Regions from separate parts of the Streptomyces odontomachicola genome, predicted to be linked through region 1. Evidence: riboswitches for the same ligand, from Rfam matches in the RefSeq annotation. Region 1 holds a riboswitch; the other holds the start of a gene.
The links. Region 1 has a riboswitch for S-adenosylmethionine ahead of ABEE00_RS12235 (aminotransferase class V-fold PLP-dependent enzyme). Riboswitches for the same ligand answer to the same signal wherever they lie in the genome.
Positions count from the first base shown of each region.

Region 2: it holds a riboswitch for S-adenosylmethionine, as region 1 does, so the genes downstream of both, thrC (threonine synthase) here and ABEE00_RS12235 (aminotransferase class V-fold PLP-dependent enzyme) in region 1, are expected to answer to the same signal.

Region 1 is NZ_JBCFOK010000005.1:482,106-492,819, forward strand. Features, by position in the region: gene qcrC (cytochrome bc1 complex diheme cytochrome c subunit) at 1-558, shown strand, start outside; gene qcrA (cytochrome bc1 complex Rieske iron-sulfur subunit) at 555-1,625, shown strand; gene qcrB (cytochrome bc1 complex cytochrome b subunit) at 1,622-3,256, shown strand; gene trpD (anthranilate phosphoribosyltransferase) at 3,407-4,471, shown strand; gene ABEE00_RS12220 (SDR family NAD(P)-dependent oxidoreductase) at 4,581-5,330, shown strand; gene ABEE00_RS12225 (amino acid permease) at 5,490-6,896, shown strand; gene ABEE00_RS12230 (wax ester/triacylglycerol synthase domain-containing protein) at 7,055-8,473, shown strand; SAM riboswitch class IV at 8,627-8,745, shown strand; gene ABEE00_RS12235 (aminotransferase class V-fold PLP-dependent enzyme) at 8,944-10,401, shown strand; gene ABEE00_RS12240 (glycerate kinase family protein) at 10,326-10,714, opposite strand, start outside.
Region 2 is NZ_JBCFOK010000001.1:150,748-161,461, reverse strand. Features, by position in the region: gene ABEE00_RS00865 (MurR/RpiR family transcriptional regulator) at 1-711, shown strand, start outside; gene murQ (N-acetylmuramic acid 6-phosphate etherase) at 786-1,730, shown strand; gene ABEE00_RS00855 (PTS transporter subunit EIIC) at 1,803-3,350, shown strand; gene ABEE00_RS00850 (Uma2 family endonuclease) at 3,430-4,026, shown strand; gene groL (chaperonin GroEL) at 4,123-5,751, opposite strand; gene ABEE00_RS00840 (cold-shock protein) at 6,168-6,371, opposite strand; gene ABEE00_RS00835 (MoaD/ThiS family protein) at 6,884-7,162, opposite strand; gene thrC (threonine synthase) at 7,294-8,586, opposite strand; SAM riboswitch class I at 8,604-8,743, opposite strand; gene ABEE00_RS00825 (glucosyl-3-phosphoglycerate synthase) at 8,983-9,939, shown strand; gene ABEE00_RS00820 (alpha,alpha-trehalose-phosphate synthase (UDP-forming)) at 10,230-10,714, shown strand, end outside.

The sequences.
Region 1 (10,714 bases):
GTCGACTTCCAGGTCGGCACCGGCCGCATGCCCATGCAGCAGCAGGGCGCCCAGGCACCGCGCAAGAAGCAGGCGTACAGCCAGGACGAGATCAACCAGCTCGCGGCGTACGTCGCCTCGCTGGGCTCGGGCCCGGCCCAGCCGACCAAGGAGCAGTACGACCCCAACGGGGCCGACATCGCCAACGGCGGCGAGCTGTTCCGCACGAACTGCGCCCAGTGCCACAATTTCACCGGCAAGGGCGGCGCTCTGACGCACGGCAAGTTCGCGCCCACCCTTGAGGACGTGGATCCGAAGCACGTCTACGAGGCCATGCAGACCGGCCCGCAGAACATGCCTTCCTTCCCCGACAGCACGCTGACGGCGGAGGACAAGAAGGACATCGTCGCCTACATGAAGACGGTGAACAGCAAGGACACGAAGCACCCCGGTGGCTTCAACCTCGGTGGCTTCGGCCCGGTGGCCGAGGGCATGTTCGCCTGGGTCTTCGGCATCGGTGCGCTGGTGGGCGTCGCCGTGTGGGTCGCCGCTCGGACCGCAAAGGCCAAGAAGTCATGAGTAGCCAGACTGGATCACACGAGAACGTGTCAGACGAGAACCTGCCCAAAGAGCAGGCAGACGCGCACGGCGCGGTGACGGCGCACGACGATCCGTTCGCCGACCCGGGAGTGCCCCCGCACGAGCACCGGGTGCAGGACATCGACGAGAAGGCCGCACGGCGCTCCGAGCGCACCGTGGCCCTGCTCTTCACGGTCTCCATGCTGGCCACCATCGGCTTCATCGCCTGCTACGTGGCCTTCCCGGTGGACAAGTTCATCACCGTCTGGCCGCTGGGGCACATCAGCGCGCTGAACTTCACGCTGGGCGTCACGCTCGGCATCGCCCTCTTCTGCATCGGCGCCGGCGCGGTCCACTGGGCCCGCACGCTGATGTCGGACGAGGAGATGGTGGACGAGCGGCACGCCGTCGAGGCGGAGCCCGAGGTCCGCGAGAAGGTCATGGCGGACTTCCGGCAGGGCGCGAAGGAGTCGCAGCTCGGCCGCCGCAAGCTGATCCGCAACACGATGTTCGGCGCGATGGCCATGGTGCCGCTCTCCGGCGTGGTGCTGCTTCGCGACCTCGGGCCGCTGCCCGAGAAGAAGCTCACGCACACGCTGTGGGGCAAGGGCAAGATGCTCATCAACGAGAACACGAAGCAGCCGCTGCGTCCCGAGGACATCCAGGTCGGCTCGCTGACGTTCGCGTGGCCCGAGGGTCTGGACGAGAACGACGAGGAGTTCCAGACCGAGATCGCCAAGGCCGCCCTGATGCTGGTGCGTCTCGAGCCCAAGGACATCAAGGACAAGCGCGAGCTCGACTGGTCGCACGAGGGCATCGTCGCGTACTCGAAGATCTGCACGCACGTGGGCTGCCCCGTCAGCCTCTACGAGCAGCAGACCCACCACGTGCTCTGCCCGTGCCACCAGTCGACGTTCGACCTGTCGGACGGCGCGCGCGTCATCTTCGGTCCCGCCGGCCACCCGCTGCCGCAGCTCAACATCAGCGTCAACAAGGACGGTTACCTCGAGGCGCTCGGCGACTTCGAGGAGCCCGTCGGCCCGGCTTACTGGGAGCGCTCCGCATGAGTACTTCAACAGACACCACCGCTGCGAAGCGGAAAGCGCCCGCGGGCGAGCGGGTAGCCGACTGGGCCGACGGCCGGCTGGGCATCTACAGCCTCGCCAAGGCCAACATGCGCAAGATCTTCCCGGACCACTGGTCCTTCATGCTGGGTGAGGTCGCGCTCTACAGCTTCATCATCATCATCCTGACGGGTGTCTACCTGACGCTGTTCTTCCACCCGTCGATGAACGAGATCGAGTACCACGGCTCGTACGTGCCGATGCAGGGCATCAAGATGTCCGAGGCGTACGCGTCCACGCTCGACATCAGCTTCGATGTGCGCGGTGGTCTGCTCGTGCGGCAGATCCACCACTGGGCCGCGCTGATCTTCCTCGCGGCGATGTTCGTGCACATGATGCGCGTGTTCTTCACCGGCGCGTTCCGCAAGCCGCGCGAGGTCAACTGGATCTTCGGCTTCCTGCTGTTCGTGCTCGGCATGTTCACCGGCTTCACCGGCTACTCGCTCCCGGACGACCTGCTCTCCGGCACCGGTGTGCGGTTCATGGAGGGCGCGATCCTGTCGGTGCCGATCGTGGGCACCTACCTGTCGATGTTCCTCTTCGGCGGGGAGTTCCCGGGGCACGACTTCGTGGCGCGGTTCTTCTCGATCCACGTACTGCTGCTGCCCGGCATCATGCTGGGCCTGCTGGTGGCGCACCTGATCCTGGTCTTCTACCACAAGCACACGCAGTTCGCGGGCCCTGGCCGTACGAACAAGAACGTGGTCGGCATGCCGCTGCTGCCGGTCTACATGGCCAAGGCCGGAGGCTTCTTCTTCCTGGTCTTCGGCGTCATCGCGGTCATCTCGGCGGCGTTCACGCTGAACCCGATCTGGGACATCGGCCCCTACCGGCCCGACCAGGTCTCCACCAACGCGCAGCCCGACTGGTACATGGGCTTCTCCGAGGGACTCATCCGGTTCATGCCGGGCTGGGAGATCCATCTGTGGGGCCACACGCTGGTGATGGGCGTGTTCGTGCCACTGATCATCTTCCCGCTGGTGCTGGTGGCCATCGCGGTCTACCCGTTCATCGAGTCCTGGGTCACCGGCGACAAGCGCGAGCACCACATCGCCGACCGCCCGCGGAACGCGCCGACCCGTACGGCGTTCGGCGCGGCCTGGATCAGCTGGTACTTCGTACTGCTGGTCGGCGGCGGCAACGACCTGTGGGCCACGCACTTCCACCTGTCGATCAACGCGATCACGTACTTCGTCCGCATCGGCTTCTTCGTGGTGCCGATCCTGACGTTCATCGTGACCCGGCGGATCTGCATGGGCCTGCAGCGGCGGGACAAGGAGAAGGTGCTGCACGGGCGCGAGTCCGGCATCATCAAGCGGCTCCCGCACGGTGAGTTCATCGAGGTGCACGAGCCCCTGTCGCAGGAGCAGCTGCACACCCTCACCGCGCACGAGCAGGTCAAGCCGCACGAGATCGGCCCGGCGACGGACGCCAACGGCGTCAAGCGCAAGATCTCGCGCATGGAGAAGCTGCGCGCCAAGCTCTCCAAGGGCATGTACGGCTCGAACGCGCAGGTCGAGAAGGCCTCCGCCGAGGAGTACAAGGAGATCAGCAGCGGCCACGGGCACCACTGACCCGACCCGCGAGCTGAGCTGACGCCACACAGCAGCAGAGCGCGCTGCCGCACGAGGGCCCCGTCCACACCGAGTGGGCGGGGCCCTTCGGCGTGTCCGGCCCCGATAGGGTTGGAGCCGATTCCCGTCCGATTGCCAGGAGTGATTCCCATGAGCGCTGCGTTCCCCGCCGGAGGCGACACCACGGCAGCGCGCACCTGGCCGGATGTCCTGGGCACGCTGCTCGCGGGGGAGGACCTGAGCGCGGAGGCGACCGCCTGGGCGATGGACCGGATCATGCGGGGCGAGGCCAGCGACGCGCAGGTCGCCGGGTTCGCGGTGGCGCTGCGGGCCAAGGGCGAGACCGTCGAGGAGATCTCCGGGCTCGTCGACGCGATGTACGCGCACGCCAACACCATCGAGGTGCCGGGCCCCTCGGTGGACATCGTCGGCACCGGCGGTGACCGGGCCAAGACGGTCAACATCTCCACCATGTCCTCGATCGTGGTGGCCGGCACCGGCGCCAAGGTCGTCAAGCACGGCAACAGGGCTTCATCGAGCGCGAGCGGCGCCTCCGACGTGCTGGAGCGGCTCGGGGTGAATCTGGAGCTCACGCCCGCGCGGGTGGCCGAGGTCGCGGCCGAGGCCGGGATCACCTTCTGCTTCGCGGTGAAGTTCCACCCCTCGCTGCGCCATGTGGCCAACGCGCGCAGGGAGTTGGGCGTGCCCACCCCGTTCAACTTCCTGGGGCCGCTGACCAATCCCGCGCGGGTGCGGGCGCAGGCCACCGGCGTGGCCGACGCGCGGATGGCGCCGATCATCGCGGGCGTGCTGGCCAAGCGCGGTTCCTCGGCCCTGGTGTTCCGCGGCGACGACGGGCTCGACGAGCTGACCACGACCGCCACGTCCACGGTGTGGGTGGTGCGGGACGGCACGGTGCGCGAGGAGTCCTTCGACCCGCGGGACGTGGGGCTCGACCTCGTACCCGTGGAGGCGCTGCGCGGGCAGGACGCCGGGTTCAACGCGGAGGTGGCGCGGCGGCTGCTGGAGGGCGAGCACGGTCCCGTACGGGACGCGGTGCTGCTCAACTCGGCCGCGGCGCTGGTCGCGCTGGCGCCGACGGACGCGCCGCTGCCCGAGCAGATCCGCGCGGCGATGGCGCGCGCGGCCGACTCGGTGGACTCCGGCGCGGCGCGTGCGGCGCTGGAGCGGTGGGTGAAGGCCAGCGCGGTCTGAGGCGTCCGCCGGTCCCCTCCGGGCCGTACCCGGTCCCTTCAGGGCTATACGCAGCAGGGTTCTGCTTGAAAGGCTCTGCTGCGTACCGGCGTTGGAGAGAGGGACAGGGATGACTGAGGCGTCGTCGAAGGTGGCCGTGGTGACCGGGGCCAGCAGCGGGATCGGCGCGGCCACCGCGGTCCGGCTCGCCGAGCAGGGCTACCGGGTGGTGCTCGGCGCGCGGCGCGCCGAGCGCCTGGAGCAGGTCGCGGACAAGTGCGGCGGCCGCGCCGAGTCGCTGGACGTGACGGACCCGGCCTCCGTCGAGGCGTTCTGCGCCACCGTGGAGCGCTGCGACCTGCTGGTGAACAACGCGGGCGGCGCGCTGGGCACCGACCCGGTGGCGGAGGCCGACGAGGACGACTGGCTCGCGATGTACGAGTCGAACGTGCTGGGCACGCTGCGGATGACCAAGGCGCTGCTGCCCAAGCTGATCGCCTCCGGCGACGGCCAGGTGATCACGATCGGCTCGATCGCGGGCCAGGAGCCGTATCCCGGGGGCGCGGGCTACAACGCGGCGAAGCACGCGGTGACCGCGCTGACGAAGGTGCTGCGCAAGGAGATGCTGGGGCAGCCGGTGCGGGTGTGCCAGATCGATCCGGGGCTCGTGCACACGGAGTTCGCCAAGGTGCGCTTCGGCGGGGACGAGGAGCGCGCGGAGAAGGTCTACGAGGGCATGACCCCGCTCTCCGCCGAGGACATCGCGGACTGCGTGGGCTGGGTGGCGGCCCGGCCCGCGCACGTGAACATCGACTCCATGCTGGTGCTCGCCAGGGACCAGTCCTCCGCGCAGGTGGTGCACCGCAGGCAGCAGGACTGAGTCAGCGGGACTGAGTCAGCGGAACGGCCCCGGTGAGAGGGCCGGGGCAACACGACTGACGTACGGCCGCAATGTGGCGCAACGTCATGTCAACACTCCTCTGGAATCGTCGCCTCCGGGGTGCGGACGGCACCCCGGAGCTGCGATGAGGACGAGGTAGTGGCGGTAGAGGAGAAGGCGGCCGAGCCCGCGCGGGAATCCGCCGAGGGCGCGAACGGGCTGCGCACGGGGCTCAAGCGGCGCCATATGAACCTGATCGCGCTGGGCGGGGTGATCGGCGCCGGGCTCTTCGTGGGCAGCGGGGTCGTGATCGGCTCGACCGGTCCGGCCGCCGTGGTCTCCTTCCTGGTGGCGGGCGCGCTCACGGTGCTGATCATGCGGATGCTCGCGGAGATGACCGTGGCGCGCCCGGTGCAGGGCTCCTTCTACGTACACGTGCGGGAGGAACTGGGGCGCCGGGCCGGCTTCCTGACCGGGTGGCTCTACTGGTACTTCTTCGTGATCGTGGTCGCCGTGGAGGCGGTGGCCGGGGGACGGATCATCCAATTGTGGCTGCCGGGCGCCCCGTTGTGGGCCGTCAGCCTGGTGCTGATGGTGCTCCTCACGGCCACGAACATGGTCTCGGCGCGTGCGTACGGGGAGTTCGAGTACTGGTTCTCCTCGGTGAAGGTCGCGGCGATCGTGGTGTTCCTCTTCGCCGGCGTGCTCTGGCTCGCGGGGGTGCTGCCCGGCGGGGGCGGCGCGTCGGAGGCGGCCGGGAACCTGGTGGGGCACGGCGGATTCGCGCCGGCGGGGGCGGCGGCCGTACTGGCGGCGGTGGTGCCCTGCATCGGCTTCTTCACCGGCGCGGAGATCGTCACCATCGCGGCCGCCGAGTCGGAGGAGCCCGAGCGCGCGGTGGCCGACGCCATGCGCTCCATCATCCTGCGGGTGGTCGCCTTCTACGTGCTGTCGGTCGCCGTGGTCGTCTCGGTGGTGCCGTGGAACTCGCACGCCGTGCAGGTCAGCCCGTACGGGGCCGTGCTGGGGGCGATGGGGGTCCCGGCGGTGTCCACGGTGATGAACGCCGTGGTGCTGACGGCCGTGCTGTCCTGCCTCAACTCCGCGCTCTACACGTCCTCCAGGATGCTGTTCGCGCTGACCGGCAACGGGGACGCGCCGCGCGGGCTCGCGAAGATCGGGCGGGGCGGGGTGCCGCGCCGCGCGCTGCTGGCCGGGACGGTGGTCGGCTTCGCCTCCACGGTGGCCGCGTGGGCCTCGCCCGACGGGATCTTCCAGTTCCTGATCAACTCCTACGGCGCGGTCGCGCTGTTCGTGTACCTCCTGGTGGGACTGGCGCAGATCAGGATGCGGCGGCGCCTGGAGCGGGAGGACCCCGACCGGCTGCGGCTGCCCATGTGGGGCTATCCGTGGCTGAGTTGGCTCGCCGTCGCGGGGATGGCCGCGGTGCTGCTGGCCATGGCGGTGCTGCCGGACAGCAGGGCGCAGTTCTGGATGAGCGCGGTCACGCTGGCGGTGGTGCTGGCCGGGTACGAGGTGCGGCGGAGGGTGCGCGCCGAGGGCTGAACTCCCGCCCGTACGCGGCCGGACCCCTGCCCGTACACGGCCGAAGTCCCGACCGTACGCGGCCGAGAAGCGCCGCTCCTCGTAACGCGCCGTCAACCTTTACCCGACAATGTGTGGCCGGGGGAGTGGTGTTGCCACACAGGGGAGGGGACTGGCACATGGAGGATCACCTCAGTTCGCTGGATGCGGCCTTCTGGGGCATGGAGTCGCGGGAGGCGCCGCTGCGGCTGGGGGCGCTGGCCGTGTTCGGCGCCGGGGCGCGGACGCGCACGGCTGAGGAGCTGGCGGCGCTGCTCGCCCAACGGGCCTCCGCGCTGCCGCGGTTGCGCCAGGTGGTGCGGCAGGGGTGGAACCCGCTGGAGGCGCCGCGCTGGCACGAGGTGCCCTGGTTCGACGCGCGGGCCCACGTGGAGGTGCGCCACCTTCCGGCCGCCGCACGGGGATTGGAGGCCGCGGCCCTGGAACGTGAGGCGGCGCGGGCCGCCTGCGGGGCGCTGCCGGAGGGGGCGCCGCCGTGGCGGCTGCACCTGTTCACCGGGCGGCGGCCGGAGGAGGGCTTCGCGCTGCTCGCCGAGTTCCACCACGCCTCGGTCGACGGGCTGCGGGCGATGGAGCTGGGCGCCGCGCTCTTCGACCCGATGGAGGTGCGCGGGCGGACGTTCGGCGGCCCGCCCGAGGAGGGCCGGGAGGGCGGCGGCGGGGAGCCCGTCGGGGGAGTGCTGCGGTACGCCGATCCGCGCCGCGCCGTGGACGCCGTACGGGCCATCGCGGGGCTGCCGGGGCGGATACCCGGTCAGGTGGCGAGGACCCGCAGGGCCGCCGAGATCGCCGCGTCCGTCGCGGCCACCGCGGCGGGCAACGCGCTGCATCCGCAGGCCAGTCCGCTGCACGCGGCGGTGGGCCCGGCCGCCTGCGGCCGGGCCTTCGCGTTCCCCGTGCTGCCGCTGGACGCGGTGCACCGGATACGCAAGGCGCACGGCGGCACCGTCAACGACGTGCTGCTCGCGCTGTGCGCCGCCGCGCTGCGCCACCGCATCCAGGCCGCGGGGCACGATCCGGCGGCCCGCCCCGTACGGGTGCTGGTGCCGGTCAGCAGCAGGCGCCGCCCCGGCGACCCCCGGCTCGGGAACCAGCTCTCCGGGCACCTCCTGCGCCTCCCGCTCGGCGAGTCCGACCCGCTGGAGCGGCTGCGCCTGGTGCGCGAGGCGATGCGCGCGCACAAGGAGCGCGGCCCCCGCCGAGGCCCCGGCGCCTTCGCGCTGCTCACCGACCTGGTGCCGCCCGCCGCGCACCGGCTGGCCGGGCCGCTGCTGCGGGAGTCGGCGCCGCTGCTGTTCGACGCGCTGGCCACGAGTGTGCCGTTGCCTGACATCCCGTTCACGCTCGACGGGGCGCCGCTGCGCGCCCTGCACCCGCTCGCCCCGCTGGCCGGAGGACACCAGCTCGCGGTGGCGATGACCCCGTACCGGGGCGCGGTCCACTTCGGGCTGCACGGCTCGGCCGACGGCGCCCTGCCGCCCGCCGCGCTCGCGGGGGCGCTGCACGGGGCGCTGCGGGAGCTGTGCGCACTGTCGTAGCCGCGGGGCTGCGAACCGCGAGCGTGAGCCGTGAGCCGTGAGCCACGAGCCGTGAGCCACGGGCCGCGCGGGACCGGTGGCGTGCGTGCCGCCGGTCCCGCCATACGGACACCCTTGCGGAACGGGCGATCACCTGTGCCATACTCCTGCCCAGGTCACGAGCGACAGCGAAGAAGGCCCCGGCCCGCTGTCCGGCAACCCTCCTGCCGTGGTGGGGTGCCCCGGGTGATGACCAGGCCGCACGACAGCAAGGTCTGCGGCAAGCACGGATCCCTCAGCCAGGGGTCCTGGTCTTCGAGGGAGCTTTCTCGTGAGTCAGCGAATGCGATAGGGCCGCGCCGGTCTCTCCGGTAGCGCCGGCCCTTCTCCGGTTCTCCGCATCCTCAAGCACCGCGTTCCGCGCGCCCGTCGCCCGGGCCGTGCGTCGCCACGCGTGTGTCTCGCCTGCCTTCGTACGGGAGTTTTCCGCCATGTCGTACCTGTCCTCCGCCCAGTCCGCGCCCTCCGCCGTCTCCGCGCCCACCGGCTCCGCCGCGGCCGGGACCGCCGATGCGGAGCCCGCCTGCGCGCCGCTTCCCCTGCCCGTCCTCGGCCGCGACGTCAGCGTCCCGCTGGTCACCGGCGGCGAGGTCAGCTACGCCGCGCTCGACTACGCGGCGAGCGCCCCCGCGCTCCAGCGGGTGTGGGACGACGTGGCCGCCTACGCCCCGTACTACGGCAGCGTGCACCGCGGCGCGGGCTACCTCTCGCAGCTCTCCACCGAGCTGTTCGAGCAGAGCAGGCGCACGGTCGCGGAGTTCACCGGGTGCCGCGAGGGCGACGAGGTGATCTTCACCCGCGCCACGACGGACTCCCTCAACCTGCTCGCCTCCGTACTGCCGCAGGGCACCCGGGTGTTCGTCTTCGAGACCGAGCACCACGCCTCGCTGCTGCCCTGGCGCGGGCACGACACCACGTTCCTCGACGCGCCCCGCTCGCCCGAACAGGCCGTGCACACCCTGGAGGAGGCGCTGCACCAGGCGCCGAAGGGTCCCAAGCTGGTGTGCGTGACCGGCGCATCGAACGTGACCGGCGAGATCTGGCCGGTGCGCGAGCTCGCCGAGGCGGCGCACCGGCACGGCGCGCGCATCGTGGTGGACGCCGCGCAGCTCGCCCCCCACCACCCGGTGAGCCTGGCCGAGTCGGGCGCCGACTGGATCGCCTTCTCCGGGCACAAGCTGTACGCGCCGTTCGGCGCCGGGGTGCTCGCCGGTCGCGCCGACTGGCTGCGCGAGGCCGAGCCCTACCTCGCGGGCGGCGGCGCCAGCCGCAAGGTGTCGCGCACCGCCGAGGGCGGCGTGGAGGTCGAGTGGCACACCACCGCCGCGCGCCACGAGGCCGGTTCGCCGAACGTCATCGGCGCGTACGCCGTCGCCTCCGCCTGCCGCGCGCTGACAGCCGCCGGTTTCGACCGCCTGGTGGAGCGCGAGCGCGAGCTGCTGGAGAAGCTGGAGTCGGGCCTGGCGGGAGTCGAGCAGGTGCGGGTGCTCTCGCTGTTCGGCGAGGGCACCGACAGGGTCGGGGTGCTCTCCTTCGTCGTGGACGGCTGGAACAGCTCGCACTTCGCCGCCGCGCTCTCCGCCGAGTACGGAATCGGCGTACGGGACGGGCTGTTCTGCGCGCACCCGCTGCTGCGCACCCTGCTCGGCGGCGAGGAGAGCGACCCCGGCGAGTGCGGAGCCCCCGAGGCGGCGCCCGGCGAGAAGTCGCTGAACGCGATCCGGGTCAGCTTCGGCGCCGGTACGCCGGACGAGCACGTCGAGCGCTTCGTGCGGGCCGTGCGCGAACTGGTCACCGACGGCGCGCGCTGGACCTACCGCACCGAGGACGGGCGCTGCGTGCCGGACAGGACCGGCGCGGGCTCGGGCTCCTCCGGCTCCGAGGGCTGAGCGGCCTGGGCGCCCGCCGGCCTGAGGCGGGTGCCCAGCAGGACCATGCGCAGGGCGTGTTCGGCGGCGTCGGCGAGGTATTCGGCGCCGCGGTCCAGGGCCTCGGCGAGACCGACGGGCGCGGGCAGTATCGACCGGTAGGCGTCGATGCCCGCGGCCCGCGCCTCGTGCGCGCCCTCGCCGAGGGTTCCGGCCAGCGCGAGTACGGGGCGTCCGTACCGCTTCGCCCTGCGCGCCACCTCGGCCGGCACCTTGCCGCGCGGGGTCTGCCCGTCGAGCGAGCCCTCCGCGGTGATCACCAGATCGGCGCGTG
Region 2 (10,714 bases), on a different contig from region 1:
CGCACCTCCCGGCTGCTCGGCTACCCCGGCTACCGCGACCTGCGCCTCGCCCTCGCCGGGCTCGCCGCGCAGCAGGCCAGCGGCGCCGCGCCCGCCGTCACCGCCGACATCGCCGTGGACGACCCGCTCGCCGACGTCGTCGCCAAGCTCGCGCACGACGAGCAGCAGACCCTCGCCGACACCGCCGCGGGCCTGGACACCGGCCAGCTCGAGGCCGCGGTCGCCGCGCTCACCTCGGCACGCCGCACCGATGTGTACGGGGTCGCCGCCTCGCACATCGTGGGCCAGGACCTCGCGCAGAAGCTGCTCCGCATCGGCCTCGTGGCCCACGCGCACGCCGACCCGCACCTCGCGGTGACCAACGCCGTGCAGCTCTGCCCCGGCGACGTGGCCGTGGCCATCACGCACTCCGGGCGCACCGAGGACGTCATCGAACCGCTCCGCGTCGCCTTCGACCACGGCGCCACCACCATCGCGCTGACAGGCCGCCCGGACGGCGAGATCGCGCAGTACGCGGACATCCTGCTGGCCACCTCCACGGCGCGCGAGAGCGAGCTGCGCCCCGCCGCCATGTCCAGCCGCACCAGCCAACTCCTGGTGGTGGACTGCCTGTTCGTGGGGGTGGCGCAGCGCACGTACGACCGCGCGGCGCCCGCGCTCTCCGCCTCGTACGAGGCACTGGCACACCGCCACAACCCCCGCTCCCGCTGACGACTCGCACCCCTCCCCGCACCTCCTCACCCCCCTCATCCCTCGTACGACAGGAAGCGCACATCCCCATGGCCATGCCCTCATCCGACGGCGACGGCGCGCTGCGCGCGCAGCTCGAGACCCTGACCACCGAGGCGTTCCGCAGCGAACTCGCCGAGATCGACCGGCTGCCGACCGCCGAGATCGCCCGGATCATGAACGGCGAGGACGCCACCGTTCCCGCCGCCGTGTCCGGGCAGCTTCCGCGGATCGCCGCGGCCGTGGACGCGATCGCCGGGCGGATGGCGCGCGGCGGGCGGCTGATCTACGCGGGCGCCGGTACGGCCGGACGGCTCGGCGTGCTGGACGCCAGCGAGTGCCCGCCCACCTTCAACACCGCTCCCGGGCAGGTCACGGGGCTGATCGCGGGCGGCCCCGACGCCATGGTCAGCTCCGTCGAGGGCGCCGAGGACAGCGCCGAGCTGGCCGCATCCGACCTGGACGCCATGGGCCTGACCGCCGAGGACACGGTGGTCGGCGTCTCCGCCTCGGGCCGCACCCCGTACGCGGTCGGCGCGGTCGAACACGGGCGCCGCGCGGGCGCGCTCACCGTCGGCCTGGCCTGCAACGCGGGGTCGCCGCTGGCCGCGGCCTCGGAGCACCCCATCGAGGTCGTGGTGGGGCCAGAGCTCCTCACCGGTTCCACGCGGCTCAAGTCCGGCACCGCGCAGAAGCTGGTGCTGAACATGCTCTCCACCATCACCATGATCCGGCTCGGCAAGACGTACGGGAACCTGATGGTGGACGTGCGGGCCTCGAACGAGAAGCTGCGGGCCCGCTCCCGCCGCATCGTCGCGCTCGCCACCGGCGCCGACGAGGAGACCGTCGAGCGCGCGCTGCGCGAGGCGGACGGCGAGGTGAAGAACGCCATCCTCGTCATCCTCGGCGAGGTGGACGGCCCGACCGCGGCCCGCCTCCTGGAACGCGAACACGGCCACCTCCGCGCGGCCCTGGCCACGGCCCCGGCCGACACGGCCTGAGCTCCCTCTCCCGTACGACCTCTCCGTACGGGATCCGCACCCTCATCGACGACTCAACGAAGAGCGACGCACATGAGCACCAACGGCAACAGCAGCGGCAGTGACCGCAGCAATCAGAACCGCGAGATCGCCGAGGCGATCCTCCCCCTCGTCGGCGGCCCGGAGAACGTCACCTCCGTCGACCACTGCATGACCCGGATGCGCCTCGGCCTCGCCGACCGCTCCCTCGTACAGGAGGCGGCGCTGCGCGCGCTGCCGGACGTGATGGGCGTGGTCGAGGACGACACGTACCAGATCGTGCTGGGCCCGGGGAAAGTCGCCCGCGTGACACCGGAGTTCGCGGCGCTGACGACGGGGGCGCCCGGTGCCGATGCGTCCCCCGCCGAGGAGACCACCCACCCCAAGACGGCCGAGGAGCTGGCCGCCGAGGGCGAAGCGATCCGCGCGGCCCGCAAGCAGAAGAACGCGACCCCGGTGAAGCTCATGCTGCGCCGCATCGCGAACATCTTCGTCCCCCTCATCCCCGCGCTGATCGGCTGCGGCATCGTCGCGGGCATCAACGGCCTGCTCACCAACGCCGGCTGGCTCCCCGGACTGTCCCCCGCGCTGGGCGCGGTCGCCTCCGGATTCATGACGCTGATCCCGGTGTTCGTCGGCTACAACACCGCGAAGGAGTTCGGCGGCACGCCCGTGCTGGGCGGCGCGGTCGCGGGCGTCATCGTCTTCGCCGGCGTCGAACAGGTCACCGTCTTCGGCCAGAAGCTCGCGCCGGGGCAGGGGGGCGTGCTGGGCGCGCTGTTCGCCGCGCTGCTCGCGGTGTACGTGGAGAAGTGGTGCCGCAGGTGGGTGCCCGAGGCCGTCGACGTCCTGGTCACCCCGACCCTGACCGTCCTGGTCTCCGGACTGGTCACCCTCTACGGCCTGATGTACGTGTGCGGCGAGCTGTCCACCGGCATCGGCCACCTCGCCAACTGGCTGCTCCAGCACGGCGGAGCGGGCGCCGGATTCGTCCTCGGCGGCCTCTTCCTCCCCCTCGTGATGCTCGGCCTGCACCAGGCCCTGATCCCGATCCACACCACGCTGATCGAGCAGGACGGCTTCACCGTGCTGCTGCCGATCCTCGCCATGGCGGGCGCGGGCCAGGTCGGCGCGGCCATCGCGATCCTGCTGAAGGTGCGCCGCAACGCCTCCCTCCGCAAGACGATCCGCTCGGCGCTCCCCGCCGGCTTCCTGGGCATCGGCGAACCCCTGATCTACGGCGTCTCCCTCCCCCTCGGCCGCCCCTTCATCACCGCCTGCGTGGGCGGCGCGTTCGGCGGCGGCGTGGTCGGCGCCTTCTACCAGCTCGGCACCTCGGTCGGCGCCACCGCCATCGGCCCCTCGGGCTGGGCCCTCTTCCCCCTCCTCAAGGGCAACCAGCCCCTGGGCCAGGTGGCCACGGTCTACGGCCTGGGCCTCCTCGCCGGCTACGCGACAGGCTTCCTCGCCACCTACTTCTTCGGCTTCAACAGACAGATGCTGGCCGAGCTGAACGCGCCGGAAGAGGAGCCTGCGGAGGAGCCCCAGGAGGACCCGGCCCCGCCGCCCGAGGACAAGCCGCACGCGTTGGCCAAGCCGTAGACAGTGCCCGCCACTCGTTCTGGTGAAGGCCGCACCGAGTGCGCGAGGGTGCTGCGCCCACCCGACAAAGATCCCGCCCATGGAATCCGAGCACGAAGCGCTCGTGCACAAGCAGTCCTGCTCACGCGAAGGCGGCTACACGGCCGACGACTTGGACCAGCTCCCCGGCCTCCGCGCGCACACGGAGCTGATCGACGGGAGCCTCGTCCCCAGACAGCCGCAGAACATGTTCCACATGCGCACCGTCACCGCGCTGGAACAGCACCTCATCCGCCGCACCCCAGCAGAGCTGGAAGTCATCCGCGAAATGACGGTGACCCTCGACCGCCGCAACCGCCCCGAGCCGGACCTCATGCTGGTGCGGGCCGACGCCGACACGGGGCTCGACCAGACCACGTACCACCCCGAGGACGTCCTCCTGGCCGTCGAGGTCGCATCCCCCGACTCCGTCGCACGGGACCGCGGCGCCAAGCCTCAGAAATACGCCGCGGCAGGCATCCGGCACTTCTGGCGCGTGGAGAACGACGAGGGTCGCCCCATCGTCTACGTCTACGAGCTGGACCCCGCCAAGAACGAGTACGTCCCCACCGGCATCCACCACGACCAGCTCAAGCTCACCGAGCCGTTCCCGATCGACGTCGACCTGAACGAGATCCGCGCGGGCCGCGCCCGCTAATCGCCATACAACGCCGAGGGCGGCGCCCCCTCGCGGGGAGCGCCGCCCTCGGTTCGACTGCTGGCGCAGTCCGTACGGAATCCGTACGGCAGCGGATCAGAAGTCCATGCCGCCCATGCCGCCGGCGGCACCGGCGTCGGCGCCAGCGGCGGCCTTCTCCGGCTTGTCGGCGATGACGGCCTCGGTGGTGAGGAAGAGCGCCGCGATGGAGGCGGCGTTCTGCAGCGCGGAGCGCGTCACCTTGGCCGGGTCGATGATGCCTTCCTTGACCAGGTCCACGTACTCGCCGGAGGCGGCGTTGAGGCCGTGGCCCGGGGTCAGGTTGCGCACCTTCTCGACGATGACGCCGCCCTCGAGGCCGGCGTTCACGGCGATCTGCTTGAGCGGGGCCTCCAGCGCGAACTTCACGGCCTGCGCACCGGTCGCCTCGTCGCCCTCGAGCTCCAGCTTCTCGAACGCGGAGGACGCCTGCAGCAGGGCCACGCCACCGCCGGCGACGATGCCCTCCTCGACGGCCGCCTTCGCGTTGCGCACGGCGTCCTCGATGCGGTGCTTGCGCTCCTTGAGCTCGACCTCGGTGGCGGCACCGGCCTTGATGACGGCCACGCCGCCGGCCAGCTTCGCCAGGCGCTCCTGGAGCTTCTCGCGGTCGTAGTCCGAGTCGCTGTTCTCGATCTCGGCGCGGATCTGGTTGACCCGGCCCTGGACCTGCTCGCTGTCACCGGCACCGTCGACGATGGTGGTCTCGTCCTTGGTGATGACGACCTTGCGGGCGCGGCCCAGCAGCTCAAGACCGGCGTTCTCCAGCTTGAGGCCGACCTCCTCGGAGATGACCTGGCCGCCGGTGAGGATGGCGATGTCGCCGAGCATGGCCTTGCGGCGGTCGCCGAAGCCCGGGGCCTTCACGGCGACGGACTTGAAGGTGCCGCGGATCTTGTTCACCACGAGGGTGGACAGGGCCTCGCCCTCGACGTCCTCCGAGATGATCAGCAGCGGCTTGCCCGACTGCATGACCTTCTCCAGCAGCGGAAGGAGGTCCTTCACGTTGCTGATCTTGGAGTTGACGATGAGGATGTACGGGTCCTCGAGCTCCGCCTCCATGCGCTCCATGTCGGTGGCGAAGTAGGCGGAGATGTAGCCCTTGTCGAAGCGCATGCCCTCGGTGAGCTCCAGCTCGAGCCCGAAGGTCTGCGACTCCTCGACGGTGATGACGCCTTCCTTGCCGACCTTGTCCATGGCCTCGGCGATCAGCTCGCCGATCTGCGAGTCGGCGGCGGAGATGGAGGCGGTGGAGGCGATCTGCTCCTTGGTCTCCACGTCCTTGGCCTGCTCCAGCAGCGCGCCGGAGACGGCCTCGGTGGCCTTCTCGATGCCGCGCTTCAGCGCCATCGGGTTGGCACCGGCGGCGACGTTCCGCAGGCCCTCCTTGACCAGCGCCTGCGCCAGGACGGTCGCGGTCGTCGTGCCGTCACCGGCGACGTCGTCCGTCTTCTTCGCGACCTCCTTGACCAGCTCGGCGCCGATCTTCTCGTACTCGCCCTCGAGCTCGATCTCCTTGGCGATGGAGACACCGTCGTTGGTGATGGTGGGGGCGCCCCACTTCTTCTCCAGCACGACGTTGCGGCCCTTGGGCCCGAGGGTGACCTTTACGGCGTCGGCGAGCTGGTTCATACCGCGCTCAAGGCCGCGCCGCGCCTCCTCGTCGAACGCGATGATCTTGGCCATGTGAAGTGGTCCTCCCGGACTGGGGGTGGATTACTCCGGACCGCGCTGGCGCCCGCGACGGACGGCCTCCGGACCTGGCGGTTCCTTCCCCACCGGGTCCAGCGGGCCTCACCGACCCGGTCCTTCCCTGGCACTCTCCGGTGGAGACTGCCAACGCCAATGATTAGCACTCGACCCCTATGAGTGCAAGGTGCTCACCTTTCCGAGAGATGTGCGCCCGGCCCCTCCTCCGACCCCCGCCCGGCGCGTGGCCACCGCCAGGGGCGGTGGTCGGGCGACGGGCGGGCGCAAGGCCCTTCGCGCGAGGGAGTGCTACGGCCCAGCCAATCCGCGAGCCCCCGCCCCGAGTTGCCCCGCACAACGCTGAGGGGGCGCCCCCGCCGCAGCGGAAGCGCCCCCTCGTGACGTTGCGAAGATCAACCGGTCACGCGGACCATGTCCGCCTGCGGTCCCTTCTGACCCTGCGAGATCTCGAACTCGACCCGCTGTCCTTCGTCCAGGGTGCGGTACCCGTCCATCTGGATCGCGCTGTAGTGGACGAACACGTCCGCACCACCGTCGACCGCGATGAAGCCGTACCCCTTCTCCGCGTTGAACCACTTGACGGTGCCCTGAGCCATTCCTAACTCCCCTATTACTGGCCCTTGCACGAGCCCGCACTTCACGAACCCGGGTCAGACCTCACTTCCGGACAAGCGGAGGCGTGCGCCGGAACCTGTCGACCGCGGCTGAATGTATCTGCACGACCGCCCTCTGCAACAGGTCAATCGGACGAGAATTCTGGGCACGGCCGATCGGCGATATGACCTCAAGTGCCGCTAAAACAGGGCAAGTCGGGTCAGACAAAGAGGAACAGAAGGGGCATAAGCCGCACCAATTTTGCGCACAACTTGTCCGCATCTCATATGCGTTCGATACGCGCGTGGGGCGGATGCGACGGAAGCGACATCAAACCTTATCGCTTCCCGGAACGCGGAATCGCCTCCTCCGGTGCTGCCGGAGGAGGCGATTCGAAGATTTTCGATCTGTTGACGATTCAGCGGAATTTCGGCCCGCGCGAAGCCCTTGACCGGCGCGTACCCGCGAATCGTTCGGTTATCGGCGCGACGAGGCGCCGGCGACGGCGACGGCCTCAGCAGCCGCCGGCGACCGCCGGGATGATCGAGACGCCGGCGCCGTCAGGCGTGGGGGTCTCCAGGCCCTGCTCGAAGCGGACGTCGTCGTCGTTCACGTACACGTTGACGAAGCGGCGCAGCTTGCCCTCGTCGTCCAGGACGCGGGCGCCGATGCCGGTGTGGTTCTTGTCCAGGTCCGTCAGCACCTCGGAGAGCGTGCCGCCCTCGGCGGTCACCTCGGCACGGCCGTCGGTGTAGGTGCGCAGGATGGTCGGGATGCGGACGTTGACGCTCATGGGGCTACTGCCTTCCGTGGTGCGGGTGCGGAGGGTTCGGGAGGAATGCGGCGTACGGGGATGCGGTGTACGGGGATGCGGTGTACGGAGATGCGGCGTGCGTACGCGGCGTACGTATCAGCGCGCGCGGCTCAGGCGAGGCCCGCCGCGCGGAACGCGTCCAGGTTCGGGCGGATCACGGCCGAGGGCCCGGTCGTCGGCGCGACCGCGTCCAGGGTCTTGAGCCCGTCGCCGGTGTTGAGGACGACGGTGGTCAACGACGGGTCCAGCGCGCCCTCTTCGATCAGCTTCTTCGTCACGCCGACGGTCACGCCGCCCGCGGTCTCGGCGAAGATGCCCTCGGTGCGGGCCAGCAGCTTGATCGCGTCGACGACCTGCGCGTCGGTCACGTCCTCCACCGCGCCGCCGGTGCGCCGGGCGATGTCCAGGACGTACGGGCCGTCCGCCGGGTTGCCGATGGCGAGCGACTTGGCGATGGTGTCCGGCTTCTGCGGCTTGACCACGTCGTGCCCGGCCTTGAAGGCGGCCGACACCGGCGAGCAGCCCTCGGCCTGGGCGCCGAAGATCTTGTACGGCTTGTCCTCGACGAGCCCGAGCGCGATCAGCTCCTTGAGACCCTTGTCGATCTTCGTGAGCTGGGAGCCCGAGGCGATCGGGATGACGAGCTGGTCCGGCAGCCGCCAGCCGAGCTGCTCGCAGATCTCGTACGCGAGGGTCTTGGAGCCCTCCGCGTAGTACGGGCGGAGGTTCACGTTCACGAAGCCCCAGCCCTCGCCGAGCGGGTCGCCGATGAGCTCCGAGCAGAAGCGGTTCACATCGTCGTACGTGCCCTCGATGCCGACCAGGTCGCCGCCGTACACCGCGGCCATCACGACCTTGCCCTGCTCCAGGTCGTGCGGGATGAACACGCAGGACCGCAGCCCCGCGCGGGCCGCGGCCGCGCCGACCGCGCCGGCCAGGTTGCCGGTTGAGGAGCAGGAGAGCGTGGTGAAGCCGAAGGCGCGGGCCGCCTCGACGGCGATCGCCACGACGCGGTCCTTGAAGGAGTGCGTCGGGTTGCCGGAGTCGTCCTTGACGTGCAGCTCGCCGGTCACGCCGAGCTCGCGCGCGAGGTGGTCGGCCTTGACCAGCTTGGTGAAGCCGGGGTTGATGTTGGGCTTCGAGGCCACGTCCTCGGGGACGGGCAGCAGCGGGGCGTACCGCCAGATGTTGTCGGGGCCCTCCGAGATCCGCTTGCGGAGGGCTTCGGGATCGCCGCCGGGAAGGTCGTACGAGATCTCCAGCGGCCCGAAACACTCGATGCAGGCGAAGACGGGGCCGAGCGGGAAGCGCTCCCCGCACTCGCGGCAGGACAGGGCGGCGGCGGGGCCGAGACGGACGGCGTCGGCGTTACGGTTGCCCTGTTCAGGAGCTTGCACAGCCATGAAGGCGAGGCCCTTTCTCCTCATCTTTCCCATGGCGTATCTCGCCATGAGACGGAATTGGCACCTTCCCGAGTCAGGGACCTCGCGATGACACGAACCTGACTGGAGGGTTGCCGGGGCTTCAACGGGCCGTTCCCTCTGCCCCTCTGGATGAGCTGTATGAAGTTTTCCGCGGTCGGCCTGCGGCCCTGAGCGGGCCGGACGCAAAGCGACCCCGACATGCGGTCGCCATCCGCGTTGTTCAAGACTGTAACCGACGCCACCGACTCTTGAGATAGTCGTCCGAACCGCGAGATGGATCACATGGGGAGCATGATTGGGCAGCCTGGGCCTGAGCAGGCCCTGCGGGCAGCGCAGCACGACGTGCGGGCGGCCGTTCCGGCCGCGGAGCACGACGTGCTGCCGGAAGTGGCGGAGTGGCTGGAGCGGCGCTCCTTCCCGGCGGACCGCCAACTCCCCCTGGAACGGCTGCTGTCCGCGAAACGCAGCACGGGCAGCAGCGTCAGCGTGGTGCTCCCCGCGCTCAACGAGGAACGCACCGTCGGCGAGATCGTCACCGTCATCCGGCGCGAGCTGATGAGCGAGGAGGCGCCGCTCGTCGACGAGCTCGTCGTCCTCGACTCCGGCTCGCACGACCGTACGGGCGAGGTCGCGGCGGCCGCCGGGGCGCGGGTCGTGCACCGTGACGAGGTGCTGCCGCGGATACCCGCGCTGCCGGGCAAGGGCGAGGTGCTGTGGCGCTCGCTGCTCGCCACCAGCGGCGACGTGGTCTGCTTCGTCGACGCCGACCTCGTCGACTTCTCCGCCTCCTTCGTCACCGGCATCGTCGGCCCGCTGCTGACCGATCCGCGGTTGCAGCTCGTCAAGGCCATGTACGACCGGCCGATGGGCTCCGACCCGGCGGGCGGCGGCCGGGTCACCGAGCTGATGGCCCGGCCCCTGCTCAACATGCACTGGCCGCAGCTCGCCGGCTTCGTGCAGCCGCTCGGCGGCGAGTACGCGGCCCGCCGCTCGCTCCTGGAGCGGCTGCCGTTCCCTGTGGGGTACGGGGTCGAGATCGGGCTCCTCATCGACGCGCTCCAGCTGTGCGGGCTCGACGCCCTGGCGCAGGCGGACGTGGGCGTACGCCGGCACCGTCACCAGAGCGGGCAGGCACTCGGCCGGATGGCGGCGGCCATCTACCGCACCGCGCAACTCCGCCTCTCCCGCGGCCACTTGGTGCGAGCGGCCCTGACCCAGTACACCCGAGCCGACTCCGGCACAGGCTTCACCCCCCACACCCACCCCGTGGACACGGAGGAGCGGCCGCCGATGGGGGAGATCGCGGAGTATGTACGGAGCAGGGCGGCGTAGCTTTTGCGCCGGCAGCTCCTTTTCCGCCCCCGCCTCCCCGCACGAGCTGTGGGCATTCGTTCCGTCGGGGCGAGGGGGGTACCTCCCTACTCGGAGCGAAGTCGAAGAGCTTGGGGGAGGGTGGGCACAGCGGACCGCAGCCCCCGCACCCGCGCCACCACGCACCCAACGGGGCCCGGGGCGCAGCCCCGGAAGCAGGGGCAGCCAGAGGCCACCCCGTAGCGCAAGGTGACCGAAGCAAGGCGGGGCTCCACGTTTCGCCACCCGGCGCGAGGGCTACGCTCCGAACCATGGTCCAGGAACTCGCCCGCGTCCTCGTCGCCTCGAACCGCGGCCCGGTGACCTACACCCCCGCCGACGACGGCACCCTGACCGCGAAACGCGGCGGCGGCGGCCTCGTCTCGGGCCTCTCGGCGATCGGCACGGACGCGGGCGCCCTGTGGGTGTGCGCCGCACTCGGCGAAGGCGACCGCGAGGCGGCCCGCCGGGCCGCGGCCCGGCAGCCGGACCGCCTCCCCCCGGAGGACACCGGCGACCAGCCGGTCCGCATGCTGGACATCCCCGAGCACACCTTCACGGCCGCGTACAACGGCATCGCCAACTCGGTCCTGTGGTTCGTCCACCACCTGCTGTACCAGACCCCCCTCGAGCCGTCCTTCGACGCCGGTTTCGAGGACATGTGGGCCTCGTACGAGCGCTACAACGCCGCCTTCGCCGCCGCCCTCGCCGAGGAGGCGGCGGAAGGCGCGGCCGTACTGGTGCAGGACTACCACCT